DNA from 3 places in the Vibrio sp. VB16 genome. Region 2 is predicted to be linked to each of the others. Evidence: riboswitches for the same ligand, from Rfam matches in the RefSeq annotation. Region 2 holds a riboswitch; each other region holds the start of a gene.

Region 1 (10,413 bases), on a different replicon from region 2:
GGCAGATCCTCTGCCGTCGCTGACGAACGCACGGCAACAGACATACTATCGTCACCATCGATAAGCTCAGCATAACAATGGCGAATATCTTGCTCTAACGATGGAGGTAGCGGAGCTTGTAACACCCAATTTCTGATCTTTTCACCAGCTTCTCTTAAGGCTACTACGTCTTCCACATCAAGCAGGTCTAAAATTGAATGAATACGTTCATCCAGTCCGTCAAAGTCCAAAAACTGATTAAAGGCATACGATGTTGTAGCAAACCCGTTGGGGACGGACACACCAACTTGAGCTAAATTCGATACCATTTCACCGAGTGACGCATTTTTTCCACCAACTTTATCCACATCATTCATTGATAAAGTATTGAACCAAAGTACGTTCTGTTTCACGTTGTTTCTCCTGAGCTGTGTCGCTAATCTTGTAGGGGGAAAGCAATTATTTCCGTCGTTATCTTGTTGCAAATATCCAATATCGAACAGAAAACTGATTTGCATGGTGTTAGTATCAGTATTATTCTTATACAAATATAAAATATTTTTGAATTATTCAACTTATTATGCAAAATTTAAACGAAAGACGTGATGTGTTTTATATTTCTGATGGAACAGCTATCACATGTGAAACTTTAGGCCACGCTGTATTAGGTCAATTTCCTTTTGTTGTCTCCGAGCAAACGATACCGTTTGTCGAAAACAGCACTAAAGCTCAGGAAGCCGTTCAGCGCATAAATCAGGTGAGCAAAACAGCGGAAAACAAACCTGTTGTTTTTCTATCAACGGTCGTTCCCGACGTGAAGTCGGTCATCATGACCGCTGATGCCCATATTTATGATATTTTAGGTACGTTGGTTGAGCCAATTCAGAACGACTTACAACTAGAAGCTAAACCTAAGTTGCAGCGCTCCCGAAGCGTAAATAAAGATGAGAAAGCATACTTCGACAGAATTTCGGCAGTAGAATACACGCTAAACCACGATGACGGTCTTTCAATTAAAGACATTGACCAAGCAGACCTTATCCTGTTAGGCGTTTCGAGGAGTGGAAAAACACCGACAAGTTTATACATGGCATTGCAGTTTGGCGTTAGAGTAATAAATTATCCATTTATTAGCGAAGACATGCAGCAACTCAAATTGTTACCATTATTTGAAATGCATCGACATAAACTATTTGGTTTAACCATAGACAGTGAACGACTTTCAGAGATAAGACATCAACGATTAGCAAATAGTACCTACGCAAGTGCACAACAATGTAGTAATGAACTACAGTCTGTTGAGCTGCTCTTTAGAAAAGAAGCCATCCCTTACCTCAATACTTCATCACTGTCGGTAGAAGAGATCTCGGCAAAAATATTGCAGTTGACTGGATTAAAAAGAAACTTATTTTAATTGACTATAAGAACCAAATTGGACGATTTTCACCCGTCGTCATGTTCAAGCAAGTAGAGCCATTCGTAAGAATACCGCTCTCTAAAACAATTTTTGGTCTCCAACACATGGTGTATTGCCAAGTGCAACTTGAATGGATCTCTGGCTTCATCCAGCATATCGATGCCACTGACAATGTTATAATTCATAAAAACCAATTAATGTTTTTGAGACACTATTTAGTCTGACCGCTCTCTCCGCCTTTCACCGACATAACTGGTATCTTGAGAGCCGGGTCTATTTATCTTTCATGGCCCAGCGTTAACACAAGTGAGTTAGGTATGCCCCAGATAGATCAACATCAGCACGTAGAAAACCAGCAAGCAATCAACAGTGACGACGGAAAAGAAGCCATGACGGCTATCGCTTTATATGAAAATCACCTAAAAGACGGCTGTCAGCAACTTCTGACCCTGAACCAAATACTGTTAAAGGCTGAACGTGGGCAAAGGCGCAGACAAACCCTCAATCGACTGAGCTGGATTTGTGGCCTGTCCGTTCTTGTCATTATAATCAGCTATCTCACCGTGGGTGTAAACCTGATAACCGCAGTCGGCCTTCTCGTTGCCTATTTTTCAGGTCTGATCCTGCACGATAAGCTATCACCAGCGATGATTGTCCCTGAAGAGACGAATCAGTTGTATACGCTTAACAATCAGCTCAGGGAAGAAATTGCCTCAGCAGAAGAAAATACCGATGGCTTACTCTTCCGCCTGCTTAAACAGGCCAACTTGTTGGAAATGGCTAGGAGTAGAGGGTTATTGCTGGAAGATAATAAGGTCGATCTTTACCAGCTCGAGGGTAACGGATTATATCAGTATCTGGACGCCATAAACCTGCTTATGGAACACAAAGACCGACTGAAAGGGCTGTAAAAATCGAGGTAATTTTAACACTTGTTTTGTAACGCCTTAAGAGTGTGTGTTAAGCCGCTCGCCTAACTCCCATAACATATTGATGATTCTGCCCGTTTTCATGACCAGCATAAAATACCCTAAGTAACATACACATAGAGTCTGTGGCATCCAATCATTAGCCTGTTAAAGAGGTTTCTTCATACAACTCTCGTTTTGCAGAATCGAACCAGTGCTCATTAACTCCTATTTAATTGATCTAGTTAGACCTTATCATTTGAAAATATGATTCAATAAAGCGTAACCATATTAATAATGAATTTTTTAGTAGAGGTTTTTAGATGAAAGACACACACAAGTCTATCGTTATACTGATTATGACCGCCCTTCTTATCGGTTGTGCCGTAAATCCTTCCCAAAGTAAGGGGCACAATTTTAATGCGACTGAGCCATCTCTACTGAGTAAGACAAAAGCCAAGTTGTTGCTATGGCGTAACCAACGGTTTGTTAGCGGTGGCGTATTTCTTTCTTATTTCGTAAACGACCAACAGATTGCAGAGTTTAGAAGTGGATTGGTTGAACTCGATCTAGAACCAGGTGGCTATGATATCACCATGGCATTCCCGTCTTATGTCGCAAGTGAACACCCTGTTCCACCATCGGAAATTGACGATAGTTTCGTGTGTAATGTGAAGGTGGAAGTAGAGGTGGAAAAGGTCTACAGCTTTTATTTCGATAAAGACTTAAGTAACAAAAACATGACGTCCAATTGCCGACATGCGAGCGGTTTAATTGAAGGTATTCATTCAAGTGCATACGATGCAACAGAATATGAACCTCAAGTACCCCTACTAATGAAAAGATACCCAGCAGAAAAGGATATTGCACCTCCTTCTCCTGCGATCCCCGATGAGATTGGCGATGCCAGAGTCGCGGCCCTAAAGAAAGAGTTAGCTGAAACAGAGACGAAGCTCGCTTTACAGAACCAAAAGAAAGCAGAAGCAGAGGCCTTAGCTTTATTAGCACTGAAACAAGAGTCGGAAAGATTGGCGGCTGAAAAGTTATTGGCCGAGAAAGTTACAGCTGACAGGTTAGCGGCGGAGAAACTAGCGGCCGAAAAAGTACTAGCCGAGCAAATTGCAGCTGACAAGGTAGCAGCGGAAAAACTAACAAAAAGCAAAGCCAATAACACTCATCACTCAGGTGCATCAGAACAAATCCTAGCCTCGGGTGGCGGTTATCAATGGAAACAAACCGCTGCTGAGTTAAAGACGCTGCCTCCCCAGCTTCAAGGGGGGTATCCGCTCTACAATGAATTATATTTTTATCCAGAAGGGTATTACCTACGTTTTATATGGCGACTAAATCCTAACAGTGGCAAACAAGAAAACGGCTCAATCTCTAATGGTGCTTGGCAACGGACAGGAAATAAAATTACGACTCAAGAGTACTTTTGGTCTCGCGGTAACAGATACGCATATTTAGAAAATAAGTACGTTGTAAACAATGATCACCTTGAACGCATATCCAGTACGCACTATCAGATCAGAGACACCAATTATATGACTGCTGGTGAAGTCAAAGAAATGCCAATATCGAAACACAAATGGATTGCTACCAGTGGTGATGGGCCAAGGTTATATAATGAATATCTTACTGGCGAATTCAGTGAATATATTGGGAAAGCCACAAGGAGAGATTTAAGCGTTAAAGAAGCGGAGAAAAAAGCAACGACGCCTTACAAATGGAAAGACGGAAAATCAATACAACCTTGGCAGGAACATTAATTCCGGTATAGGTATGAACAACGAGTAAAAATAGCGTTATGCTCCATCCTTTTCACTTAGTAAAAAGATGGAGCATTTTGAAAATATGAGGTGTGTGTCCTCATTGATTCGTGACGTTTTTTTTTATTGCGACGTCATCACTTTTTAGGTTTTGTTGTTGCAGTGACAAGTTCCCTTTCTTATACTCCCTCTTGAAACTTGTCGGAGTGCCACATGGCTGAGACCGTATTACGGGATCCGTTGAACCTGATCAGGCTAATACCTGCGAAGGAAACAAGAGAAAATTTTCTACCTAACGGTATTGATGAAAATATTATTGATATTTATGTTAGCGTATCAGATCATGCGACACATATTATGTGTACGCCTCTTGTTTATGTACCAACCCGCCAAGCAACTTTCCCTAAATAGCGACAAAGGAATTTGCTATGACGATTCGCAAACACGCGAGATTGGAAGCTAAACAATTTATAGATTCACTGACTGTAGAACCTTTCCCTAATTCACAAAAAGTGTACGTTCAAGGTAGTCGAACAGACATCCAAGTACCGATGCGTGAAATTTCATTGGCTGATAGCTTAATCGGTGATAATAGAAAGGATCCTATTTTAGAACCAAATGAACTGGTTCGTGTTTATGATACGTCTGGCTTTTATACCGACCCCAATCAACCCGCTAATATTTATGATGGCTTAGAAATAGTACGTTCAGGTTGGATTGAAGAGCGTGGCGACACCATATTATTGGGGCAATCAAATTCAATTTATACCAAAGAACGTTTATTGGATGAAACCCTTGATGAATTTCGTTCTCGAGGCAATGAGCTATATCACTCTGTTCAAGAGGAAATCTAATGAGCTCGTTATGTTTACCTGATTATTTAACGCCACTGCTTAGGCATGTTGAATTGCTGCTTGCAAATGCAGAACAATATCAACTTGGTGATGCCGTTAGTGTTAGCGTGAGTGAATTGAATGCTGTAGAGATTAAGATTGAAGAGCGCCAGCTCAGTCTGCTTTTCAACCAGACTGAAGCCGATTTCTCAGGATTCGAAATACAGGATCAATGGTATGCCCCGTATCCTAACGTTAGGGAAATGCAAGTAAAAGTTGAACAAGACAGCCGCATGATTGTGTGTGGTCTTCCTACTGAGAAGGGCTGTGTTGATATTTGGCACCACAATGGTGAAGCGCGTGCGGTTTACTGCCATCATGCTAGAGGCAGTGAGGCACAACGTGCCATGTTACTTTGCGCATTAGCCTTAGATTACCCTTTGGAAGATGCCGTGACATTAGCGCGAGCTCATGCGTGTGGGTATCAAAGTACTCACCAAAATGGTCACGTTGAAGTTAGCTGGCCATTATCTCGTGAGTTGTTTCCTCGTCCGTTAACGGCGAATCATCCTGAAGTGGATGCGTTGGGTTGGCAAAGTAAAGAACTGGCTGTTGAACCGTTCTCTGCCACTGATTCACAGAAACTGGCGCTATATCCGGTGGTTGATACGGCAGAGTGGATAGAGCGTTTAATTAATCTTGGTGTAAAAACCACACAATTACGGATTAAGAACCCGCAAGACCCACAACTTGAAACTCAGGTACAGCAAGTTATAGCCGCGGGTAATCAACACAAAGCACAAGTATTTGTGAATGACTATTGGCAACTGGCGATAATCCATAAAGCGTACGGTGTCCACCTCGGTCAAGAAGATCTTGAAACAGCAGACTTAGTGGCGATCCAGCAAGCGGGTTTACGAATTGGCTTGTCGACGCATGGTTATTACGAAATCTTACGTGCCGTTGAATTCTCACCAAGTTATATCGCACTGGGTCATATCTTTCCTACCACGACAAAAACAATGCCATCAAAACCGCAAGGTTTGAACCGTTTGGCGTTATACCAAAAGTTAATTGGCGATACATTTCCAACGGTTGCAATTGGTGGCATTGATTTACCTTGTGCTGAAAAAGTGTGGTGTACGGGGGTTAGTAGTGTTGCTGTGGTACGTGCAATTACCGAGGCTAGCGATGTTGGAGCGGTAGTTAATGCATTTAACCATTTATTAGTGCGCCCTGAATTTCCTAAAGCAATTACCGAGAAAGTAATGGGTGGTATTGATGCTGACTGATCAAGAATTTTTACGTTATAGCCGCCAAATTATGCTGTCAGATATAGCAGAGCTTGGGCAACAGAAATTAATTCAAGCACAAATACTGCTTGTCGGTGCTGGTGGTTTAGGTTCCGCAGCCGCGCTTTATCTTGCAGGGGCTGGGGTCGGAAATATAGTGATTGCCGACGACGACGTTGTCGAAAGTTCCAACTTACAGCGTCAGGTTATTTACCGTGATGCTGACCAAGGTAGAAGTAAAGCCAAGATGGCAATTGAACATCTTCAGGCCTTAAACCCTTATATAAAAGTCAGAGCGGTGCAGACACTATTAGCTGGTCAGCAATTAGCCATTGAAGTGGCACTGGCAGACATTGTCTTGGATTGCTCTGATAATTTGCCAACACGTCATGCAGTCAATCAAGCGTGTGTTAAAGCGAAAAAGCCCTTGATATCAGGGGCTGCTATTCGTTGGCAAGGTCAGTTAATGGCATTTGATAATCGTTCTGGGATAGGACCGTGTTACCACTGTTTATTTCCAAACCAGCCAGATACAACGCCAGAGTCTCTAAGTTGCAGTAACACAGGTATTGCAGGCCCGGTGGTTGGCATTATGGGGACGATGCAAGCTTTAGAAGCCATCAAATGCATCACTGGAGCAGGCATTGTGGCCTTTGCCGCTCTGCAACAATTTAATGGACTAACCATGGCTTGGCAGCAATTTAATATTGCTGCAGATCCACAGTGTCCAGTGTGCAGCCAGCACAATGACAACGGAGAGTAAGTCACTAATGACAACCCATATCGAGAATTCAACCGATGTAATGATCCAAGTGTTGGTCAATGAGAAACCGGTCGAGTGTTCAGTAGGCTTAGATCTTGAAGCGCTACTTACTGAATTACAAATGCCCTTACTAGCAACAGCCGTTGCCCTTAATGACGATATTGTTGCGCGCAGCCAATGGGCTAGCACGATATTAAGTGCAGATGACCGTATTGCTTTATTTCAAGCTATAGCTGGAGGCTAAGATGTTAACCATTGCAGATAAAACGTTCTCTTCTCGTCTTTTTACCGGAACGGGTAAATATGCCAATAGTCAAGTGATGGCGAGATCCATCATTACCTCTGGATCTGAGCTGGTTACGATGGCGTTAAAACGTGTTGATATTGATAACCGTGACGACGACATTCTTGCTCCCTTGATCCAAGCGGGAGTTAATTTACTTCCTAATACTTCGGGCGCGAAAAATGCGAACGAAGCCATTTTTGCCGCCCAGTTGGCTCGTGAAGCCTTGGGCACAAATTGGCTGAAGTTAGAAATTCACCCAGACCCTAAATACTTAATGCCCGATCCAATTGAAACATTGGCTGCAGCTGCCGAACTAGTGCGTCAGGGTTTTATAGTCTTGCCGTATTGTCATGCGGATCCAGTGTTATGTAAGCGTTTAGAAGAAGTTGGCTGTGCTGCCGTGATGCCGTTAGGTGCACCGATTGGTTCAAATAAAGGGCTGGCATCGCGTGATTTTCTTGAGATTATTATCGATCAGGCGCGAGTGCCAGTTATCATTGATGCGGGTATTGGCGCGCCATCTCATGCATCTGAAGCCATGGAAATGGGAGCTGATGCCGTGTTAGTGAATACGGCGATTGCCACTGCAGCCGACCCTATTACCATGGGACGAGCGTTCAAACTAGCAGTTGAAAGCGGGCGTATGGGGTATGAAGCAGGTTTATCTAACACCATAAATCATGCAATTGCGTCAAGCCCATTAACGGCTTTCTTAGATCAAACTGCATAAGGGGTGAGCATGAGTTACGTTGATGTTTGGAAGCAATTGAATTGGGATGATATACGCCTATCTATTTATAGTAAAACTGCAGCAGATGTAGAGCGTGCATTACGTAAACCAAAGCGTGATTTGGAAGATTTCAAAGCGTTGATTTCTCCAGCGGCTGAACCGTATTTAGAACAAATGGCACAGCAGTCTGCAGCATTAACCCGTAAACGATTTGGGCATACCATGTCGTTTTATGTGCCTTTGTATCTTTCTAATCTTTGTTCGAATGCCTGTACTTATTGTGGTTTTTCAATGGAAAACCGGATTAAGCGTCGTACGCTTACCTTGGAAGAAATTAGCCAAGAATGCCAAGCTATCAAAGCGATGAACTTTGATAGCATATTATTAGTGACGGGGGAGCATGAACGCAAAGTGGGCATTGAGTATTTTCGTGAAAGTGTGCCGGCAATTAAACAACAATTTAGCTATGTGGCTATGGAAGTACAACCGTTAGCGCAAGAAGAATATGCAGAACTGAAAACATTAGGGTTGAATGCCGTGATGGTGTATCAAGAAACTTATAATGCTTCTACGTATGCAGAACATCATTTGCGTGGCAATAAAATGGACTTTGAGTATCGCCTTGCCACACCCGATCGCTTGGCTAAAGCAGGGATAGACAAAGTTGGGATCGGGGTGCTGATTGGGCTTGAAGAGTGGCGGGTAGATTGTTTCTTTGCTGCGACTCACCTTGATTACCTTGAACGTACGTATTGGCAAACCCGATATTCTATTTCATTCCCGCGTCTACGCCCTTGTGAAGGGGGCTTACAGCCTAAGGCGATAATGAGTGATCGTCAGTTAGTTCAGTTGATCTGTGCCTATCGGATGTTTAATTCGCAGGTGGAATTATCGTTATCGACCCGAGAATCTCCCGAGTTTCGTGATAATGTATTGCCACTGGGTGTAACAAGCATGTCGGCTGGCTCGAAAACTCAGCCGGGTGGTTATGCTAACGATGAACCAGAACTAGAGCAGTTTTCGATTAGTGATGACCGTTCGGTTTCAGATGTGGCACTTGCCGTTAAACAGAATGGTTTTGAAGTGGTATGGAAAGATTGGCACTATATTTACTCCGGCTAATGAACTATAAACAAGAGCATCAAACTGTCTGACTGTTCATTTTAAGTTCGGTATTCATAGTGATCGGCTCCAGTCAGACTAGACGCTTCTCTGAGCAGTCCAACATTTGTCTTTTCAAAGTGAGCTAGGCCTAGGTACCCAAGAGCACTTTGCGGATTAACTCAGATATTGGAAAACATGTTAACTATCTATATGCAACAAACCAATTTATCCCATCCACTACAACTCTGCCTGATTTCTTCGATAAATTTGCTGGCCATGTTACTCACCCGGATAGGTTGATCCCGTTCCATTTCACATTTTAACCAACTACAATTTGCCCCTTAACAAGGGGCTATGGTGTCAATAGCTAATTTTTTGCTACGGTTTCATCCCACATTACACCATCCCTTAACATTGAATTTAAGATAACAACCATTTTTCTTACACAGGCAATAATAGCGACTTTTTTTGGTTTCCCCTGCTGAAGAAGTCGCTGATAATTCCGTTTAAATATAGGGTTGCATTGCATAGCTGACATCATCGCCATATAGAGAACGGTGCGAACTTGAGAGCGGCCACCTTGGATAGTTCTTTTTCCTTTAAACCGACCACTTTCCTTAGTTATTGGAGCGACACCAATAAGCGAAGCTGCTTGTTTGTTGGTGATATACCCTAATTCTGGAACATTGCTGATAATGGACGCCGCGACAATTTTACCTACTCCAGGCATACTTTGTAGGATCATGTTTTTAGCCTGATACTCAGGGCTCTCTTCTATCATCTTTGCTATCTTTAATTCAATTTTTGTTATCTGATTTTTAAAAGCCGTTAAAATGGGGTTTATCGTTGAAGCTAGAGATTTTGGCAATATCTGAAGTCGATTCTTTTCCATAGTTTGCATGTTGAGTAACTGGTTTCTTCTTGCGACCAAATCACTCATAGCTCTCATGTTTTCAGGTCTTAATTGAGTTAAGGTTGGCTTTATAGCTTCGGAATAATGCGCAATAAGCTCTGCATCCAGCCTGTCGTTCTTTGCTCGCCTACCAGTTGCCCCAGCAAAGCGTTTTACATGTATTGGATTAGCAATAACGAAGGGTAGATTAGCCTCAGCACAAGCGATAATGAAGGGCATTTCTAACCTACCAGTGGCTTCTATGACGATTCGTTCAGGAGAATACTTCTTGATAGTTTTAATCGCTTCTTTTATGCCTTTGTCATCGTTAGATACGGTGAAGTAAATGTCGAGTGGTCGAATGTAGAAATCTAATTGCGACTTACCAGTATCAACACCGACATTAATGTTTTGAAGTGTACTTGTATTCATAATAAGCT
Region 2 (10,413 bases):
GCCTTCTTTAATCGTGCTCATCGTGACATCAAGTTCACCGTATAAACGTCCGATTTCTTCTGGTTCAAAACCAAGAATAGCTTTTTGGAATCGTCTGGAAATATAGTTAGAAATAACGGCATTTACCATCATAACAAGTACGACCATGCCAAGAAGAAACGTCAAATAAGATTCAATGCGGTCTTCCAACCCCGCTAATAAATACCCTACAGACACGACACCAATGATATGCCCATCTGCATCAAAGACCGCCGTTTTCCCACGAACGGATTTACCTAAAGACCCTTCCGCAAAGGACACATAAGACTGGCCATAGATGAGTGCGAGATCATTGTCGCCCCCCTTCATTGGCTGCCCAATACGGGTTTTCACTGGGTGAATAAGGCGAATACCTTCTTTATTCCCAACCACTATAAAAGCGGCACCAATAGCATTGGTCATCTCTAAAAATCGCGGCTGAAGATTGGCGGAAGAGCCTTGTTCTAACATTTGAATAACGGCGGTAGATTGAGCAAGAAAGTTGGCAATACCTTGGGCTTTAAGACCCGTTTCCTGTTCTTGTGAGTGTTTAATATAGCTGAACCCAGCTAAGGATAAGACCAATAGCTGCAATAAACCGGACAGTATCATGATAATGAGCATTCGACGGCGAAAACTAATTTGACTCCATTTCATAATGACTCCCTGACCTCCAATCTACGCTTGAACTGGTGCAGACTGACTAGCAAACCTGCTCATCAACTGACGGCATCAACACTAATACTTACTTAACAATACTACAACATAGCGATAACTATTCTGTTTAATTGTTGATCTACTTTCAACCAGATAGGTCGGTTAACGTCCAAAAGTATCTAAGCATGTTCCTCTGCCACAGATTTTAAAATGTCACTCCAGCGATGATAGACGAGTAAATGACCAAGGTTTTCAAATTCATGAAATGTTGAATTACTAAAGCTACGGTGAAATTTTCGTGCCAATTGAACGGGAACATGCTGGTCCAAACTGCCATGCCATATCGTCACTGGTGAAACGATAGTTTCAAAATTAATGTTCCATAGACGACTAAGAATGACCAGATCTTCGCAAAAGGCATTCGGCCCTTGTCGCATCGCTTCTCTAAACGCCAATAAAAAATTATCGGTGACTTCTGTTTCTGACAATGCCGCCGCATCACTCTTACACAAATGTTGATAAACCTGATCAAAATACAACTCGTGATCCTTCATCAAATTATTGGTAATAATTTTTAGAAGTGGATGCAGTACCGACGGGGCTCTCATCGCGATTTGCGCTAAAAACTTATTACTGGATTTTACGCCATGGAAGAGATTGATTGGTTGGTAAGGGGTGACAGTACTGACAATCGTCGTATGCACTATCCGTTCTTTTAATAGGGATGCAGCCGCTAAGGCATAGGGCCCTCCTCCACAAAATCCCATAAGAGAAAATCGGTCCAAATTGAGAAAGTCCGCCAACGTATCTATGTCGCGCGCGATACTCGCCAAAGTTCGGCTTGGATCGGCCGTTGATAAGCCAAATCCTGGGCGATCAATGGTAATTAAACGAATATTATGGTCAAAAAGAGTCCGATTGTTTGGATGTTGTTGCAGTCGTGAACCCGTACTCGGTGGAAGCAAGATAACCGGAATACCGCTTTTTCTGCCTATATCACTGAATCCTAACTGCCTCTCATCACTGACTTTACAGATTTGATGATAGCGTGCGGTTTCAAAAATAAGCTTGGATTTTAACGAACTGACAGCATCTCTACTTTCCGCTGTAGGATTCATCAGAATCAGCTTCATTAACTCACTTTGCCGGTGGCAATCTGTTTTTTGAAAGACAGATTTTAGTTGAGTCCGAATGGTATTAATCGAAACACCGTGACTATCGCTAATCTCATTCAATGTTTTATTATGCGCCAGTTTTTCGACCAGTCTCTGCTCGGCTTTCGTTAAGTTGTAGCGTTGACAGAACCCGGTTAGATTGGGTTTTACATCCACATTTTGATTTGCAAAAAGAACCAGTATATTGCTGCCAAGCTGATATTGGTCATCAATCCGAGACATACTGATACTCACTGGATTGGTTTGAAAACTGTCGCGAAGACGCATTGTGGTTTCGCGCTCCTCCCTTTTTAGATCAGTCAGTTCAGACAATAGTTTATTGAACCGCTGTTGTTGGGAGTTGAGCGAGAATACAACATGACCACCCTCTATTTTCACTAAATCTGTGGTCTTTAGAAAGTCGAGTGCCAGTTGGTTCTGTTGCACCAACGCCCCATTAGCAGTAACAACAAAGGCAGGTAAAGGTAAGAAGTCGAATAGGCTCAATTGCAGATGTTGGTGCTCATCATTATCTTTCATTCGATTACTGATGGCGGCACTTCGCTCTAGGTGTTCAACGATAGTGGAAACCTGAGAAAGGCCTCTATACCTTTCGACCTCCCGCATTGATAACCGTTGATTTACCTGCGCAGTTGCGCTCACCACACGTTCTACTTCCAATGGTGGAAGCGTTGATGCTATCTGTTCCAACAAAACAGGCCACTGGGTCGGATCCAATGCAGTATCATAGATCTGCGCAACCAATTCTGGCGAAATTTGACCGTTAGCATCCATTCTAGAGTTCTCTATGCAATCGTGGGCTTATCGTTCCAGCAACCATAGTATCGACCTGTTCAGTTGCAAACATTGACGAGAGTCATTGCGTAGCGCTTTTCGTTGCCCAATGAATTTGCTACACTCTTTCGGCAAACATATTTTAGATATTAGTCGGGGAGCGATGGGCCACAACCCAAAGCTGAGACCATTTCGATGGGACCCGTTGAACCTGATGCAGTTAACACTGACGTAGGGAACTGATAGCCATGCCTATATAAGGTTGTCTACATCCCGTAGCCTACCTCCTCCATCTGGCTGCTGTTATTCCTTTACGATTACGTTTAGGAACCAGAGATGACCGTAAAGAACACAACACCAATTGTACTTACCATTGCCGGTTCAGATAGCGGCGGCGGTGCAGGTATTCAGGCGGATATCAAAGCCATTTCGGCGACAGGCAGTTATGCTTGCTCCGTCATTACAGCCCTTACCGCACAAAATACCCAAGGTGTCACTGGCATCTTCCCCATCTCACCTGAATTTGTAGAACAACAGATGGACGCTGTTTTTTCCGACCTCAGTATCCAAGCCGTAAAAATCGGTATGTTGAGCGACGTTAACATTATAAAAGCCGTCGCCAGAAAACTTCGCCAATATAAGCCTAAACACCTTGTCATCGATCCTGTAATGGTCGCGACTAGTGGCGACTTACTGCTCGAAAGCTCAGCCATCAGCACCTTAAAATCCGTTCTATTACCCTTAGCCACGATGATCACACCTAATCTTCCGGAAGCGGCCGCCTTAACCGGCGAATCGGCACCTAAAACTGAAGCGGAAATGAATGCACTCATTGTAAAGCTTAGACAATTAGATACGCGAGCTATCTTACTTAAAGGTGGGCATCTGGACTCTTCCGATAACAGTACCGATCTATTTATCACTAAAGGGCATGTCGAACGCCTATCGACAACCAGAATTAAAACGCAAAATACTCACGGAACAGGCTGTACGCTTTCATCAGCGATAGCCAGTTATCTTGCACAGGGCTATACACTCAAAGAAGCAGTTCAACTCGGTAAACACTACATTACTCAAGCAATTTCGCACGCTGACACGTTAGATATTGGCCACGGTCACGGCCCTGTTCATCACTTTTATCCGGGACACCAATTGGTTCAAAACCTTTATTCGTTTCCAATACAAGATGAAAACACACAATCTAGCGGTGACGTTGCGTATGACTAACCCTGTACTCATTGAACTAAAAAATGCCTCGTTAGGCTACAAAGATAGCCAACAACTCATCCTTTCTGACCTGAACATGCAGATATCAAAACAGCGATGGACCTCTATTTTGGGTAGAAGTGGCTGTGGAAAAACCACCTTGCTTCGCTTTCTGGCTGGCCTGTTAAATGATGACCTTGACTGGCAAGGTGAGATGAAAAGCAGCCTTAGCGGTGAGCCACACCAAAATGTCGCCTATATGGCACAACAAGATTTACTCATGCCATGGCTCAATGTCATGGATAACGTCTGTTTAAGCTTCAAATTTGGCAACCTCATCTTGTCAGAAAAAGACAAACAAAAGGCCGTTCAACTTATCGATCAGGTTGGACTGTCGAATCAACGCCATCAGTTCCCTAATCAACTTTCAGGAGGAATGCGTCAACGAGTCGCTCTTGCCCGAACGTTAATGCAGGATAAGCCTTTGGTATTGATGGACGAGCCGTTCTCAGCATTGGATGCGGTGACTCGTTACCAGCTTCAAAATCTCTCAGCCACACTTCTACAGGACAAAACTGTGGTGTTAATTACACACGATCCTCAAGAAGCGCTGCGATTAGCTGACCACATCTATCTCATGTTAGGAAGTCCATCTCAAACGCGTTCTTTTCCTGTTCCCTATGGTCATGCACCTCGATCCTTGAACGGGGAAATAGCAGAGTTACAACAGAAACTAATAGAGCAATTGGAGCGAGATTATGTTGGAAATTAACGTATTGGACGCCACCACTAAAGCGCATATCGCAAAAAAAAAGAAGGCTATACACCCTTTGCTTCAGGGCCTGCTGACCGCCTGTCTATTGTTTGGATTATGGCAGTTGATTGTTGTGGTGTTTGCATTCCCTCCTTTTATCTTGCCGTCGCCTCACGCCGTCATGATGAAACTTATACTAAGATTCGACGTGTTGCTCTTCCATACATGGATAACCACTCAAGAGATAGTACTTGGCTTAATTTTAGGCCTCACTATGGGGTTGTTTTTTGCATTACAGATGCTTTTATTCGAGCCTTTGAAACGCTGGCTGTTGCCTCTCTTAATTGCCAGTCAAGCCATTCCAGTATTTGCTATTGCTCCAATATTAATGCTGTGGCTCGGTTATGGGATCGCATCTAAAGTGGTCATGGCGGCACTCATTATTTTCTTCCCCGTGACGACATGTTGTTACGACGGACTGCGCTCTACCCCTAGCGGTTATATTGACCTCGCTAAAACCATGTCAGCATCTAAATGGCAAACGTTAAGACACATCCGCCTCCCAGCCGCATTACCGGCCCTTGCTTCGGGCATTCGAGTTGCCGTCGTCGTTGCCCCGATCGGCGCGGTAGTTGGTGAATGGGTAGGTTCCAGTGCTGGACTGGGGTATTTAATGCTGCAAGCCAACGCACGAATGATGATCGATGAGATGTTTGCCGCATTGTTTATTTTAGCCCTATTTTCTATCACCCTATATTTCATCACAGACAGATTACTCAAACGAGCTATCCATTGGCAGCTCTAACCTAAACCCATCAATATTTAAGGAAAAATAATGCATTCCCAAACCCGAACAGGTTCTATCGCAAAAAAAGGATGGTTGGCTCTTTTACTCTCTGGTCTTTCTCTCAATGCGAGCGCAGAGCAAAAGAGTGTTACGTTAATGCTGGACTGGTTCGTAAATCCTAACCATGGTCCTATCGTCATAGCGCAAGAAAAAGGTTACTTCAATGACCAAGGGCTTAACGTTGTGATTCAAGAGCCCGCAGACCCAAGTATGCCGGCTAAGCTTGTCGCTGCAAATAAAATCGATTTGGCTATCTCCTATCAAACCAGCTTAACCATTGATGTCGCTGAAAACCTTCCTCTCATTCGCGCATCTACTCTCATCGCGACGCCACTCAATACCCTGATGGTTTTAGACAATGGCAAGATACATTCTCTAGCTGATTTAAAAGGTAAAAAAATAGGCATCGCTATTGCGGGCAATGAAGAAGCAACTGTAGGTACCATGCTCGAATCAGCGGGTATTACCTTCGATGATGTAGAAATAATCAACGTTGGTTGGGCGCTTTCTTCTTCTTTAGCATCGGGGAAAGTTGATGCGATTTGGGGAGGTTTACGCAATTTTGAGTCAAATCAGCTTGCGATTGAAGGCTATAAAGCGAAGGCTTTTTATCCTGAAGAACATGGTGTCCCTGCCTACGATGAACTTATCGTTGTAGCCAACGCGAACCATTATGATGCCGATGCTATCCGTCGATTTAATAAAGCGATAGAGAAAGCCACTATATACATTATTAACCACCCGCAAGACGCATGGATAGAGTTTGCCGCTTACTCACCAGACACATTAAATAACGAGCTAAACAAACGAGCTTGGCGCGATACGCTGACACGATTTGACCTTAGGCCCGCAGCCATTGATCTGGAACGTTACGACCAGTTCACTCAGTTTCTATATAAAAACAAAATCATTCGCTTAAAACCTAAAGCATCTGATTTTGTACCAACGTTGTAATACTAAGGAAACAGGATGAAGCATCAAGATCTTATCAACGCATGCATAGATGAATGGCAAGCCTATACCGGCCATTCATTCGTTAAACAACTCGCGACTGGCAAGCTTAATGAACACGCTTACTTACATTATCTTAAACAAGATTTTCTATTCCTAAAGCATTATGCGAGAGCCTATGCGATGGCAATCTACAAAGCTCAAACATTAGCGGAAATGCGCATGGCACTGCCAAGTGTGCAAGCACTACTGGACAGCGAGATCTCACATCACGTCACCTACTGCCAAAAGTGGGGACTTAGTGAAGCAGATATGGAAGCAGAACCAGAAGCGTTCGGCACGGTCGCGTACACACGTTACGTTTTGGACACTGGAATGTCAGGGAATCTAATCGACCTTTATGTGGCCTTAGCACCCTGCTCTTTAGGCTATGCCGACATCGGGAAAAACCTTTTGCACAGTGCCGATACTGAAACGAACAACAACCCATATCTGAACTGGATAGCGCTTTATGGCGGTGATGAGTTTCAAACCGGTGCGAACACCAGTGCAGGTCAATTGGATGACTTACTTGTTGAAATAACGCTTGAAAGTGAACGGGGCCAGCAGTTGTGTGACGTATTTAGAACAGCAACGCGAATGGAAATTGCATTTTGGCAGCAAGGATTAGACGCTGCGATTTAAATAAAGGACACAGACATGACAACTATGAACCAGAAAAAACAACATATAATCAAACAATTAAAGTCTGTTCGGGATCAGAAACCATTGGTCGTTAATATTACCAACTACGTCGTAATGAACAATACCGCCAATGCTCTTCTCGCCATAGGCGCGTCCCCTATTATGGCACACAGCCAGCAAGAAATGGCGGAAATGATGAGCTTTTCAGGTGCATTGGTTATTAACATCGGCACCCTTGATAGTGTGTGGACTCCGCGTATGGAATATGCCGTTGAGCAGGCCAATATTAATAATAAAATAGTGATCCTTGATCCCGTAGGGTGCGGAGCAAGTCAGCTAAGAACACAGACGGCACGGCGTATTGTTCAGGCGGCAGACAAGCTTATTGTGCGAGGTAATGCATCGGAGATCATTGCGTTAGCAGGTGAACAAGCTCAAAGCAAAGGCGTTGACGCTCTGGATTCTAGTGATGCTGCAGTAGATAGCGCCCAATTTTTGACTAAAGAGTATAAATGCAGTGTGGTTATATCCGGTGCAACCGATTATGTGGTAACTGAAACGGAGGTTGTGCAACTGAATAATGGTGACACGATGATGCCCTATGTCACCGGAATGGGCTGTACCCATACCGCTCTTATTGGTGCATTTGCCGCCGTAGGCGACACGAGCGGTTTAGCCGCAACAGCAATACTGGGCGTTGCGGGAGAAGTCGCGGCAGAGAAATCAGCAGGTCCAGGGTCTTTGCAATTACATCTTCTAGATACGCTTTATCAACTGGATGATGACATGTTGCTTAATCGTTTGAAGGTGAGCTAGTTCGTCCATTGGCGAAATCAGGCTCGCGAAGGCCGTAAATCTAGAGCATTAATGGGTCAGGAATATGGAGATACTCGAGCATCTGCGGAACGATCTCCATATTGTTCACGATCTTAATTGGCTTGGTATAAAAGGGAAACGACAGGTGAACCAAACAGCGAATAATAAATCCACTCTATATCGACTTTATTTGGTTACGGATGATCAGCAAGATATTAACACCTTAAAAAAAGTAGTACAAAAAGCGGTCCAAGGAGGGGTAACAGCGGTTCAAATACGTGAAAAACATGGCGATGTCCAAGCATTTATTGAAAGAGCCATGGCAGTAAAAACGATCCTAAAAGGTACTGATGTCCCTTTGATTATCAATGATAGGGTTGATGTCGCGCTAGCGGTTGAGGCTGACGGAATCCATTTGGGTCAAAGCGATATGTCCGTGGTCATCGCTCGTCGATTGGTGGGTGATAACATGATTATTGGCTTATCGGTAGAAAATGAAGAACAGCTCGAGGCATCTACACATCTGCCTATTGACTATATTGGTCTCAGTGCCATTTTTTCGACACCAACTAAAACCAACATCGTAAAGCAGTGGGGGCTAGAAGGGCTAGAACACACTGTAAAAATGAGCCCGTTACCGGTTGTCGCTATTGGTGGGATTAATCAATCAAATATCCATCGAGTATCAAGAACCGGCGTGGATGGCATTGCGATAGTTTCCGCTATTTGTCACGCAGATGACCCACAATTAGCCAGCCAACACCTGTTGGAATTAATGAAGCAATAATCAAAGCTGCTGACGTGAATGTCATCATCGTTGATCGATGACTCGTGAACTCGGTTCTCTAAAAATAAATTCTGGCCGATTTTTATGCTATTTTATCTGTACTAACCACTAACCTAGTAGACAGATGGATTACACTTTAGAGCCAATTGGTATCATTCATACGCCCTATAAAGAAAAGTTTGCCGTCCCTAGACAGCCTAGATTGGCACCTAGCGCTACCGCAAGAATTCAATTAAGCGGCCAATCTAATTCACCTGAAGCCGTTCGAGGAATCGAACAGTTTAGTCACCTATGGCTGCTATTTATGTTTGACCAGAACCTTCACGCCGGTTGGACACCAACGGTGAGACCACCTCGTTTAGGGGGTAACGAACGTGTCGGAGTATTCTCCTCTCGCTCTCCTTTTCGACCTAACGGCATAGGTATGTCTGCTGTCGAATTAAAGGGAGTCAAACAGGAGGAAGGGCAAATCTGGATTGAGCTAGGTAGCGTCGATCTAGTTGATGGAACCCCAATTATTGATATCAAGCCCTATATACCGTATTCAGATTCGATATTTGACGCCAATGGTGGATTCGCTCAAACGGAACCAAAGTTACTCAAGGTTGTATTTTCTGCGCTCGCCGATCAACAGATTGGCTTTCATGCAAATAAAGAACAGGTTAGAGCGGTAATTAATGAGGTGTTAAGGCAAGACCCTCGACCCGCCTATAAAAAGAACCAGATTGACAGTAAAGAATATGCAGCAAACCTGTTCGATCTAAACGTTAAATTTAAGGTAAACGACGAATTAGTTATCGTCACTGCCATTGAACGCTTTTGACTAAAGCAAATGGCTGATATCATATTCAGCTAATTTTTATTAACCATGATGAACGGATACCATAAATGCGTACCAGTAAATATCTTCTTTCAACCCTGAAAGAGACGCCAAACGACGCAGAGATCATTAGCCACCAACTAATGCTACGTGCAGGTATGATCCGCAGACTTGCTTCAGGTCTTTATACTTGGCTACCTACCGGTTTACGTGTACTGCGTAAAGTCGAAAATATTGTTCGAGAAGAAATGAATAATGCCGGTTCTGTAGAAATGATAATGCCCGTGGTTCAACCTTCTGAGCTATGGCAAGAAACAGGCCGTTGGGACAAGTTTGGACCTGAGCTGCTAAGAATTGCAGACCGACATGACCGATCGTTTGTGCTGGGCCCAACGCACGAAGAAGTGATCACGGACATGGTTCGAAATGAAGTGAAGTCATACAAACAACTTCCTTTGAACCTTTTTCAGATTCAAACAAAATTTCGTGATGAAGTTCGCCCTCGCTTTGGTGTAATGCGCTCGCGTGAGTTCATTATGAAAGATGCATACTCGTTCCACCTAGACAAAGAGAGTCTAGAAGAAACGTACCAGGAAATGTATCAAGCATACTGCAATGTATTCAACCGTATGGGTTTAGATTTCCGCCCAGTTTTAGCCGATACCGGCTCTATTGGTGGCAGTGGTTCTCACGAATTCCATGTGCTTGCAGAAAGCGGTGAAGATCTGATTGCCTTCTCTGACGGTTCCGATTACGCAGCAAACATCGAGAAAGCTGAGGCGTTAGCACCGACAGAAACTCTAGCAGAAGCAACGAAAGAGCTTGAGTTAGTTGATACACCAAACGCAAAAACAATTGCCGAGCTCGTCGAACAGTTTGATCTTCCGATTGAAAAAACAGTGAAAACTTTGTTTGTCAAAGCAT
Region 3 (10,413 bases), 1.2 Mb from region 2:
ATCACGCCTAGTTGTTTTCTTATCCCGTCGGTTTGCGTTGAACAGCTGAAAATTGATGGTCTAGACTTTGCTTTAACTGGATTGCCACCCGTGAGTGAAGAACGCTCTTCTGAATCATCAGAGCCTTTAACTGAAATCCGACTACCAGTCCCCATTTATGTTCGCAGCCTATCGCTGTCTGATATTGACCTAGATATTTTGGGAAATAAAATTGGCTGGCAGACCTTTACCAGTCAAATAGAGATGAGTGGTAGCAAATTAACCATCCATCCCACCATTTTTGAGGACGTTAACGTTGAATTGGCAGAGGTTGCTGATAAAGCGTCTGAATCAAAAGGCGTTGCCAACACTGATCAAACCAAGCCGTCAATTACATTACCCGATGTGTTGATTCCTTTAGAGGTTGATCTGGAGAAGTTTGACTTATATCGTTTTAACGTAAAAGGTGAAACGCCCGTTATAGTAAATCATCTTGGCTTATCCACGCACGTACAAGGCTACGCGGTTAATGTAAAACAGCTGACGTTAGATACGCCACAAGCTGATATCGAATTGAAGTCAGAAATTGAACTGAGAGACGGCTATCCGTTGGTTTTAGACGTGTCGGCATTGGTCAAGCAGACGGAGCTAAAAGGGCAAAATCTCGTAATAAGAGCAGAAGGGAGCGTAGCAGATCTACAGTTAGATGCGCAGCTTACGGGCGTAATTGAAGCGCGCTTAAATGGGCGAATTGAACCGCTTGACCCTGAATTACCGTTTGATATCGAATTGACTGCCGGTCACGCGCAATGGCCATTGACTGGGGTTGCTGATTACACCGTGGATGTAGACCATATAAAATCCAACGGTTCATTAAAGGGCTATCAACTAGATATCGCGACCATTGCCGACGGAAAAGGTATCCCACCTCTCGACCTTACAGTAAAAGGCGAAGGCGATTTAGAACACGTGGAACTAGAATCTATTCTACTTAAAACACTCGGCGGGGAGGTTTCTGGTCAAGTAATGGCAAATTGGCAATCCCCGGTTAATTGGCAAGCCAAATTGGGCCTGTCAAATATTCAACCTGGATTGGAGTGGGAACAAGCAGAAGGTGTCGTTAACGGATCGTTAACGACCACTGGCGAGTTATTTGATTCAGGGGGGTGGCAGGTTGAATTACCTCTTTTGGATATCGAAGGGGTAATTAGAGAGTACCCTCTTAATATTGAAGGTGAATTACTCGCGAGCGATAAAAAGGGAACCGGTGATCTAAAAGTGATGACAAGTGGACTTGTTGTCAAGCATGGACCTAATGGACTAAATATTTCAGGACAATTAGATAAAAAGTGGGCGATGGATACAAGTATTAATTTTCCTGATATTGAAAAATCCCTTCCTGATTTTAAGGGCAGTGTTAATGGTCAAATTGCATTACGTGGTGAGCTTAAGACACCTGAAATTCGCACCGACCTTTCGGCAGAAAAAATCGCGTATCTAGATATTGCGACTATTTCTAATATTACTCTGTCCAGTGATTTAGCGCCATTACCAGCACCTGCTGGTGAACTTGACCTTAAGGTAAGTAATGTTGTATATGAAAATAAAATCATAGATTCGATTGATCTTTCGTTTTCTGGTTCGCAAAAAAAACACCAACTTAGCCTTGATGTGCTGTCTGATTTACTAAAAGCGAATTTGCATATTGCTGGTGGTTTGCATGAAAAGCCTGAATTAGTTTGGAAGGGGACACTAGATAAAGCGGAACTATCTACGGTACAAGGTCCGTGGGGTTTAGACCACCCTGTTGCGGTTAGTTTTCTTGTCGATAGTCAAGTTGCGAATGTCCAAGCCCATTGCTGGACACAAGCTAACTCGGAGGTTTGTTTAAGCAAAGATCTCGTTGCAGGGCAATCTGGTGAAGTGCATCTCGACGTTCAAAATTTTGGGTTTAGTCAGCTTGATATGTTTATCCCTAAAGGGACCAATATCGAGGGAGAATTCAATGCTGAAGCATTGGCAAGTTGGGGGCCAAATAAAAAGCCAGATGCTGAATTTAAGATCTCATTACCTAAAGGAAAGCTAACACAACAGATAGAACAACCCATAGTCTTAGCTTGGGAATCTATTGTACTTAGTGCTCAGTTACATAAAGATAGTCTTGCGGTCGATTGGCTTTTTGATCTTGCAGATAATGGGGATATCAAAGGAAACCTGAAAGTACCAGATGTTCAAGCCACACATCAAGGGCTGGATGCTCAGATAATTTTAGATAACATCAATTTAGACATGATTCAGCCTTTAGTGGGAGAGTACAGTAAGGTTAATGCGGATATAAATTCTGATATAAGAATTTCAGGCCCAGTTAAGCATCCAAAAGTTAATGGTAAATTTATCATCGGTGACATTATTGCACAGGGTGATATTGCGCCTGTTGAAGTTAATAATGGAACCATTGCCATCGATTTCTCTGGTTATGATGCGCGACTAAATGCGGATATCGAAACACCTGACGGTGTGTTACAACTTGATGGAGACGCAAATTGGGAAGATTTATCCGCTTGGTCAACCAATGTGAAAGTGTTTGCCGAAGAACTGAATGTCACTCTTCCTCCGATCGTTCAAGTAAAAATAAAGCCAGATATGCAGATCGCTATTACCCCTAAACGAGCGATTATTGAAGGCGATATCTATCTACCCTGGGGAAATATTACGGTTGAAGAACTGCCGCCTAGTGCTATAGGCGTCTCTTCCGATGAAGTGATTTTGAATAAAGACCTTCAGCCTGAAGAAGGAAGTACAGCACTTCCTATCGAAGTGGAAACAAACGTAAATATCCATATTGGTGACGACTTTAAACTGGCGGCTTTTGGTTTAAAGGGCGAACTCGTCGGCAAACTGAATGTCACCCAAAAAGACAAAGGGCCATTTATTGTTGGAGAGGTTGAGGTGGTGAATGGCGCTTATCGATCTTTTGGACAAGACTTAATCATTGTTGAAGGGAAAGTGTTGATGAATGGCCCGCCAGATCAACCTTATCTTGCTATTGATGCGGTACGAAACCCAGACAACACGCAAGATGATGTTGTAGCAGGTATTCGAGTAACGGGCCCGGCAAACGAACCAGCAATCGAGGTCTACTCTAAACCATCTATGCCGCAACAGAATGCTTTGTCCTACCTATTGAGAGGACAAGATCTTGATGGCGCTGCTGGTGGAAGTAGCATGACAACAGCCTTAATTGGCTTAAGCTTGGCTAAGAGTGGGCAGCTAGTAGGACAAATCGGTGAAACCTTTGGTGTGTCTGATCTGCAGTTGGACACCGCTGGATCTGGAGAAGAATCTCAGGTAACGGTCAGTGGTTATCTGACTCCAGAATTACAAGTGAAATATGGGGTTGGTATATTTGATTCATTTGGAGAATTCACGGTTAGGTATAAATTAGTCACCGATTTATATTTAGAAGCGGTGTCAGGAATGGATAGTGCAGTTGATCTGTTATATCAATTTGAATTTGATTAGGGAGTAATACATGCGACATCTGGTTTTTGTTTACGGAACGTTGCGTAAAGGTGAATCTAATCATCACGTACTCAGTGAGAGTGAGTACCTTGGTTTTTTTGAAACCGAACCGAACTATCAATTGTTCAATTATGGCTCCTATCCAGGCGTTACGCAGGGCAATTGCAAGGTGTTAGGTGAAGTGTATAGTGTTGATGATGATGTTCTACAACGCTTGGATATTTTAGAGAATGTTCCCATTGATTACGTGCGTGATCCAATAGAGACACCTTATGGAATTGCATGGATATACCTTTATCAAGGAGGAAGTAAACTTGACGAAGCCATCACATCGGGTAATTGGTTATATCGGAATAAATGATTGTCAGTTTCCTTGTTAGTGATAAAAAATAGCATCTTAATCAGCTTCTAAAAGCGCAATGATATTACCTAAGCCGATATATCTAGCTATATTCCTCTCATTTTCTAAATGACAATTAAGTGGGAGATAATATGGACGTTCAGGGTTTACTTATGACATTAGTCATTGGTGGTATTGCAGGATGGTTAGCGAGCATTATTATGAAGGGGTCAGGTCGTGGTGTGCTTATAAATGTCATCGTTGGAGTATTAGGTGCTGTTTTGGGTAAATTCCTCTTGTCTGCCTTGGGTATTTCTCTCATTGGTGGATTTATTGGAACCATAGTCGTTGCTACATTAGGTGCTGTGATACTCATTTCTCTGCTTCGACTTATTAGAGCTTAGTATTCGGTCACCTCTCAATATTTAAAAACGGATAACAAATAAATTAAAACCGCCTATTCTTGAAAATAGGCGGTTTTAATTTACGTAGATTTAATTCGCAGATTTGTAATTGTTATTCGTTTGGATTTTCTGCAATAAACTGTTCCACTTTATTGACCATCGCTTTAGACCCAACAAAGAAAGGCACACGCTGGTGTAACTCGGTTGGTTTCAGCTCCATGATGCGATTTTTACCGTCAGACGCTATGCCACCGGCTTGTTCAATGATGAATGCCATAGGATTACATTCATAAAGAAGGCGAAGCTTACCATTAGGATGACTTTCTGTGCTCGGATATAAGTAGATTCCACCTTTTAGTAAGTTTCTATGGAAATCAGCAACCAACGAGCCAATATAGCGCGAAGTATAAGGTCGATTCTCTTCAGGCACACTCTCTTGACAATATTTTATATACTTTTTAACCCCTTGCGGGAAACGAATATAGTTGCCTTCGTTGATTGAATAAATAGAGCCAGTTTCAGGGGTGATTAAACTTTCGTGAGATAAGCAGAAAGAACCGATGGAAGGGTCATAGGTAAAACCATGCACACCATTACCCGTTGTGTACACCAACATGGTAGATGAACCATATATGACATAACCCGCGGCAACTTGTTTGTCACCCGGTTGTAAAAAGTCCTCTTGAGTTGGTGGCGTGCCAACGGGTGAAACGCGGCGGTAAATTGAGAAAATCGTACCGACGGAAACATTGACATCGATATTAGATGATCCATCTAACGGGTCCATTAAGAGCACATATTTTGCGTTTTTATTTAGCTCTTTATTAAATGCAACGGTTTCATCTTCTTCTTCGCTTGCCACTCCGCACACTTGATCACGAGCTTCTAGTGCAGCTTTGAATTTGTCATTTGCGTATAAATCCAGCTTTTGTTGTTCTTCACCCTGTATATTCTCAGCACCAACCGAGCCAGTTATATCAACAAGTCCTGCTTTATTGATTTCACGGTTTACGATTTTTGCTGCAAGTCTAATTGAGGCCAATAATGAAGATAGTTCTCCACTAGCGTGGGGGAAGTCACTTTGTTTCTCTACTATAAATTCGCCAAGTGTGCGAAATTCAGACATGTTATATCCTTAACGTTTTCTGATGATTTAGAGGGCTTTTTAGTTACAATGACTTATAGCGCTAATTCATTATTATATGTTCGTTGCAACAAGCTCAATTGTATGGCATTAAACTTTTTATTGGTAATGAAGTAACTACTTGATATACAAATTGTTTCAACTACGTATCACATATTATCTGCAACTGAGTCGAATGATTGCTTTTCTCTGATAGATCGATCACATTAGTGCAGTCAAACAGGCAAGCTTAGGAAAAATAAAATGCACATTCATATTTTGGGGATTTGTGGAACCTTTATGGGGGGCGCAGCGGTGTTAGCTCGTCAATTGGGGCATAAAGTAACAGGGAGCGACGCAAATGTGTATCCTCCCATGAGTACGTTACTGGAATCTCAAGGTATAGAAATTATTGAGGGTTTTGACCCCACACAACTAAAATCCAATCCTGATCTTGTGGTTATTGGTAACGCCATGAGTCGAGGTAACCCGTGTGTAGAGTATGTCCTTGATCACAATCTAAAATATACGTCTGGTCCACAGTGGTTAAAAGAGTTCCTCCTCCATGATAGATGGGTATTAGCCGTCGCTGGCACCCACGGAAAAACAACAACAGCAAGCATGTTGTCATGGATACTTGAAGATTGTGGTTACGAGCCTGGTTTTCTTGTGGGTGGCGTTTTAGGGAATTTTGGGGTATCTGCGCGTCTAGGAAGTAGCATGTTCTTTGTGGTTGAGGCTGATGAATATGACAGTGCATTTTTCGATAAACGGTCAAAGTTCATTCACTATCACCCTCGCACCTTAGTAATGAATAATCTCGAGTTCGATCATGCTGATATTTTTGATGATCTAGAGGCAATTAAGAAACAATTTCATCACTTAGTACGAACAATCCCGAGCAATGGTCGAATATTCTCCCCTAAATCCGAATTGGCGCTTCAAGATGTATTGGAAAGGGGTTGCTGGAGTGAACAAGAGCTGATCGGAGATGAATCTTGTGACTGGAAAACAGAAAAAATCGAAAAAGACGGCAGCAAATTTGATGTTTTTTTTCGTAGCGAATTAGTTGGTACGGTCAGGTGGAATTTGGTGGGTGATCATAATGTTAGCAATGCATTGATGGCGGTGGCAGCAGCAAGACATGTCGGCGTTACTGCTGATCTGGCTTGTGAATCCTTAGCGTCGTTCATCAATACCAAAAGACGCCTTGAACTAAAAGGTGAGGTCGCAGGTATCACGGTTTATGACGATTTTGCTCACCACCCTACCGCGATAGAACTTACACTAGATGGGTTACGTAATAAGGTGGGGAAGCAAAAGATAATCGCGGTATTGGAACCTCGCTCAGCAACGATGAAGATGGGTATTCATAAAGAAACGCTCGCGACGTCGTTGTCTAAAGCTGACTCTATATACCTGTATCAGCCAAATAATTTAAAATGGTCAGTAGAAGACATTGCCAAACACTGTGATCAACCTACTTTTGTGAGTGATAATATAGATGTGTTTGTTGCTGAAATATTGCAAGAAGCAGCGGAGGGTGATCAAATACTCGTGATGAGTAATGGTGGCTTTGACGATATCCACGATAAGTTGTTAGGTGGATTGGCATTGGCTAAGAGTAAATAGATGTTATCCAACCGAAATAGTAGATATTTTAACAATGCAGAGAATGTAGATGATTAAAGACAAAACAATTACCTTGGCATTTACTGGCGCCTCTGGTGCACCTTATGGTTTACGGTTGCTAGAATGCCTGCTAGCGGCAGATTATAAAGTTTACCTGCTAATTTCTTCAGCGGCTCGTGTTGTGATGGCAACCGAACACAATTTAAAGTTACCTAGTGGTCCCGATGCGGCCAAAGCGGTGCTGATTAAACAACTGAACTGCAAACCTGAACGACTAGAAGTGTGTGGTAAAGAAGATTGGTTTTCTCCCGTTGCCTCAGGCAGTGCGGCACCTAAAAAAATGGTGGTTTGTCCCTGTTCTGCAGGTAGTGTGGCGGCCATTGCCCATGGCATGTCGGACAACCTTATAGAACGAGCGGCAGATGTGGTTATGAAAGAACGCGGTCAGTTATTATTGGTCGTGAGAGAAACCCCTTTTTCTACATTGCATTTAGAGAATATGCATAAGCTTTCTCAGATGGGTGTGACTATTATGCCCGCGGCTCCAGGGTTTTATCATCAACCTAAAACTATCGATGACTTGGTCGATTTTATGGTGGCAAGAATATTAGATCATCTCGATATAGAACAAAAACTCGTTGCGCGTTGGGGATATGACAACCGATAAACTGGCTTGTTAGCGTAGCGGATAAGCATCTATTCTCGCGGCTAGTATCTTCATAACATTACGTATACAATCACTGTCGACTCATCGGGGTGCTCAATAGTTATTTTTTAAATAATCAACTATTGGGCTGAGATTAAGTTTTCCTTAGAACCCGTACACCTGAACCAGATAATACTGGCGTAGGAATTGAGCGGGATAAATCAAAAATCCTCCCTCAAGCCTGTGCCGCTCAAAACATGGAGAGCGTCCAGTGAAATACACTATTTCAATTTTAGCTTCAACCTTAGCTGTAACCCTTTCATTTTCTACTTTTGCCGCCGATAAACTGACGGTATATACCTATGATTCTTTTGCCGCCGATTGGGGCCCAGGCCCAAAAATTGAAAAAGCCTTTGAAGCTCAATGCGGTTGTGACTTAGAGTTTGTCGCATTAGATGATGGGGTGTCTATTCTCAATCGATTGCGTCTAGAAGATAGCAACAGTAAAGCGGACATCATTTTAGGGTTAGATACGAATTTAATGACGGAAGCAAAAAAGACAGGGTTGTTAACAGAACATAGCGTAGACACCTCTACTACAACACTGCCTAAGGGTTGGTCAGACAGTACATTTGTTCCTTTTGATTACGGCTATTTTGCTTTTGTATATAACAAAGATAAGCTACAAACCCCACCTAAGAGCTTAAAAGAACTTGTTGAAGAGCGTGATGATTTAAAAGTGATATACCAAGACCCACGTACTTCTACACCCGGACAAGGTCTATTACTTTGGATGAAGTCTGTGTATGGCGACGACGTTAGTAAAGCGTGGGAAATGCTGTCTAAAAAAACCGTGACCGTGACCAAAGGCTGGTCTGAATCGTATTCGATGTTTTTAAAGGGAGAAGCGGACCTTGTTCTTTCTTACACCACTTCTCCTGCTTATCATTTGATTGCTGAAAATGATGCAAAATATGCCGCGGCTATTTTTAATGAGGGGCATTATATGCAAACTGAAGTAGCTGCAAAAGTGAAAGGTTCCAAAAATCCTAAGCTCGCTGACGAGTTTATGAGCTTTATTCTAAGTAATGAGTTCCAATCAGCAATGCCAACAGGTAACTGGATGTACCCAGTGACGAATGTTCCACTGCCTGAAGGTTTTGAGACGCTGACGATTCCGGAAAAAGCACTTTCATTTTCTTCTGATGAAGTGTCGAAAATGCGCAAAAACTGGATAAGAGAATGGCAATCAGCTTTAGTCCAATAATACTCAATCAGACATGTTTGTAATTAATTTCCCCGATTGGTAGAAGCTGAGTTTTCAATAGAGGTTGAAGTGTCGAGTGTCCTAAATTATGAATAAAACGCCGAAGTTAGGCATTGTTATTGCAGTGTTTATCGTGGTTTTTGTCACCTCGGCGTTTGGGGCGCTTATTTCATACGCGCCCAATCTTGACCTCACTCAGATAGTGTCTGATCCTTACTATCTACATGTCACTAAATTTAGTTTTTATCAAGCTTTCTTATCAACGCTGCTCAGTGTTGGCTTAGCTATACCCGTAGCGCACTCGTTATCAAGACGGGACTTCATGGGTAAATCGTTTCTATTAAAGTTATTTTCAAGCACACTTGTTTTGCCTGTTCTTGTGGGTGTTTTCGGTCTGTTAGCCATTTATGGAAATAGCGGTTTATTGGCGACGTGGCTCAATAAATGGAATGTTGAATTGCCCTTCTCAATATATGGCCTGAATGGCATATTGCTCGCGCATGTATTCTTTAATTTACCTTATGCTAGCCGTTTGTTACTTCTTTCTTTAGAAGGTATTCCTCCAGAACAACATAAACTCTGTTCTTACCTCGGTATGAGTCATTGGTACAAATTTAAGTGGGTAGAATGGCCAAGGTTGCGACAGCAGTTACCTCATGTTTGTGGTTTAGTGTTCATGCTCTGTTTTACGAGTTTTGCTACCGTTATGGCGTTGGGTGGTGGGCCAAAATCAACGACAATAGAGTTAGCGATATACCAAGCCATCAAATTTGATTTTGACTTGCAGGCTGGTGCGTTATTAGCAATATGGCAGATGTTATTGTGCGGTCTGTTATCGCTATCAATACAAAAAATAAGTAAGCCAAATAATTTAGCTATGCAATCCAATCGCCACCCGATCTTTTTTACCAAAGACAATAACCGCGCAAAATTATGGGACTGCAGTTGGATAGCCTTTGCGTCATTTATCGTCTTACCACCACTGATGATGGTGGTACTGAGTGGATTGAATTCAAAGCTGTGGCAAGTGCTTCAAGATGACCGGTTTTGGCAAGCGGTTAAGGCATCATTAAGTATTGCTTGTTCGGCGAGTGTCATCGCTCTGTTTATTGGTGTCGCTATACTTCAAACAAGTCGAATATGGAGAAGTAAGGGCCGTTCTAACTATGCAAATGGTATCGAACTTATTGGCACTATTATCCTCGTTACGCCCGGCTTGGTGATTAGTACAGGGCTGTTTTTATTGCTTAGAAAAATAACCGATGTGTATAGCCTCGCGTTTATTATTGTGGTTGCTGTTAATAGTTTGATGGCGTTGCCATATGTAATTAAGACATTGTCTCAACCATTCTTTCAGATATTGCAACAGTATCAATTTCTCACCATGAGTTTGGGGATGAAAGGCTGGCGTCGATTTTTATTGATAGAATGGAGAGGATTACAAAAACCGATAGCGCAAGCATTTGCGATAAGTTTTATGCTCTCTATGGGCGATCTTAG

The links. A riboswitch is a leader RNA that binds a small molecule or an ion and turns the genes downstream of it on or off. The one in region 2 is predicted to bind thiamine pyrophosphate.
Region 1: it holds a riboswitch for thiamine pyrophosphate, as region 2 does, so the genes downstream of both, IUZ65_RS21400 (phosphomethylpyrimidine synthase ThiC) here and thiD (bifunctional hydroxymethylpyrimidine kinase/phosphomethylpyrimidine kinase) in region 2, are expected to answer to the same signal.
Region 3: it holds a riboswitch for thiamine pyrophosphate, as region 2 does, so the genes downstream of both, thiB (thiamine ABC transporter substrate binding subunit) here and thiD (bifunctional hydroxymethylpyrimidine kinase/phosphomethylpyrimidine kinase) in region 2, are expected to answer to the same signal.

What each region holds. Positions count from the first base shown of each region.
Region 1 is NZ_CP087591.1:1,115,494-1,125,906, reverse strand. Features, by position in the region: gene ppsA (phosphoenolpyruvate synthase) at 1-392, opposite strand, end outside; gene ppsR (posphoenolpyruvate synthetase regulatory kinase/phosphorylase PpsR) at 560-1,393, shown strand; gene IUZ65_RS21410 (hypothetical protein) at 1,714-2,307, shown strand; gene IUZ65_RS21405 (hypothetical protein) at 2,628-4,073, shown strand; TPP riboswitch at 4,266-4,363, shown strand; partial or broken gene IUZ65_RS21400 (phosphomethylpyrimidine synthase ThiC) at 4,502-4,882, shown strand; gene IUZ65_RS21395 (thiamine phosphate synthase) at 4,927-6,198, shown strand; gene IUZ65_RS21390 (HesA/MoeB/ThiF family protein) at 6,188-6,961, shown strand; gene thiS (sulfur carrier protein ThiS) at 6,969-7,205, shown strand; gene IUZ65_RS21380 (thiazole synthase) at 7,207-7,977, shown strand; gene thiH (2-iminoacetate synthase ThiH) at 7,987-9,099, shown strand; gene IUZ65_RS21370 (IS110 family transposase) at 9,449-10,405, opposite strand.
Region 2 is NZ_CP087590.1:2,815,020-2,825,432, forward strand. Features, by position in the region: gene IUZ65_RS12845 (ATP-binding protein) at 1-675, opposite strand, end outside; gene IUZ65_RS12850 (alpha/beta fold hydrolase) at 855-2,624, opposite strand; TPP riboswitch at 2,769-2,879, shown strand; gene thiD (bifunctional hydroxymethylpyrimidine kinase/phosphomethylpyrimidine kinase) at 2,961-3,851, shown strand; gene IUZ65_RS12860 (ABC transporter ATP-binding protein) at 3,844-4,602, shown strand; partial or broken gene IUZ65_RS12865 (ABC transporter permease) at 4,694-5,389, shown strand; gene IUZ65_RS12870 (ABC transporter substrate-binding protein) at 5,420-6,385, shown strand; gene tenA (thiaminase II) at 6,401-7,066, shown strand; gene thiM (hydroxyethylthiazole kinase) at 7,082-7,882, shown strand; gene thiE (thiamine phosphate synthase) at 7,947-8,669, shown strand; gene tsaA (tRNA (N6-threonylcarbamoyladenosine(37)-N6)-methyltransferase TrmO) at 8,794-9,492, shown strand; gene proS (proline--tRNA ligase) at 9,558-10,413, shown strand, end outside.
Region 3 is NZ_CP087590.1:330,278-340,690, forward strand. Features, by position in the region: gene tamB (autotransporter assembly complex protein TamB) at 1-3,501, shown strand, start outside; gene IUZ65_RS01645 (gamma-glutamylcyclotransferase family protein) at 3,512-3,862, shown strand; gene IUZ65_RS01650 (GlsB/YeaQ/YmgE family stress response membrane protein) at 3,994-4,245, shown strand; gene fbp (class 1 fructose-bisphosphatase) at 4,358-5,371, opposite strand; gene mpl (UDP-N-acetylmuramate:L-alanyl-gamma-D-glutamyl-meso-diaminopimelate ligase) at 5,633-7,000, shown strand; gene IUZ65_RS01665 (flavin prenyltransferase UbiX) at 7,050-7,667, shown strand; TPP riboswitch at 7,743-7,870, shown strand; gene thiB (thiamine ABC transporter substrate binding subunit) at 7,918-8,913, shown strand; gene thiP (thiamine/thiamine pyrophosphate ABC transporter permease ThiP) at 8,999-10,413, shown strand, end outside.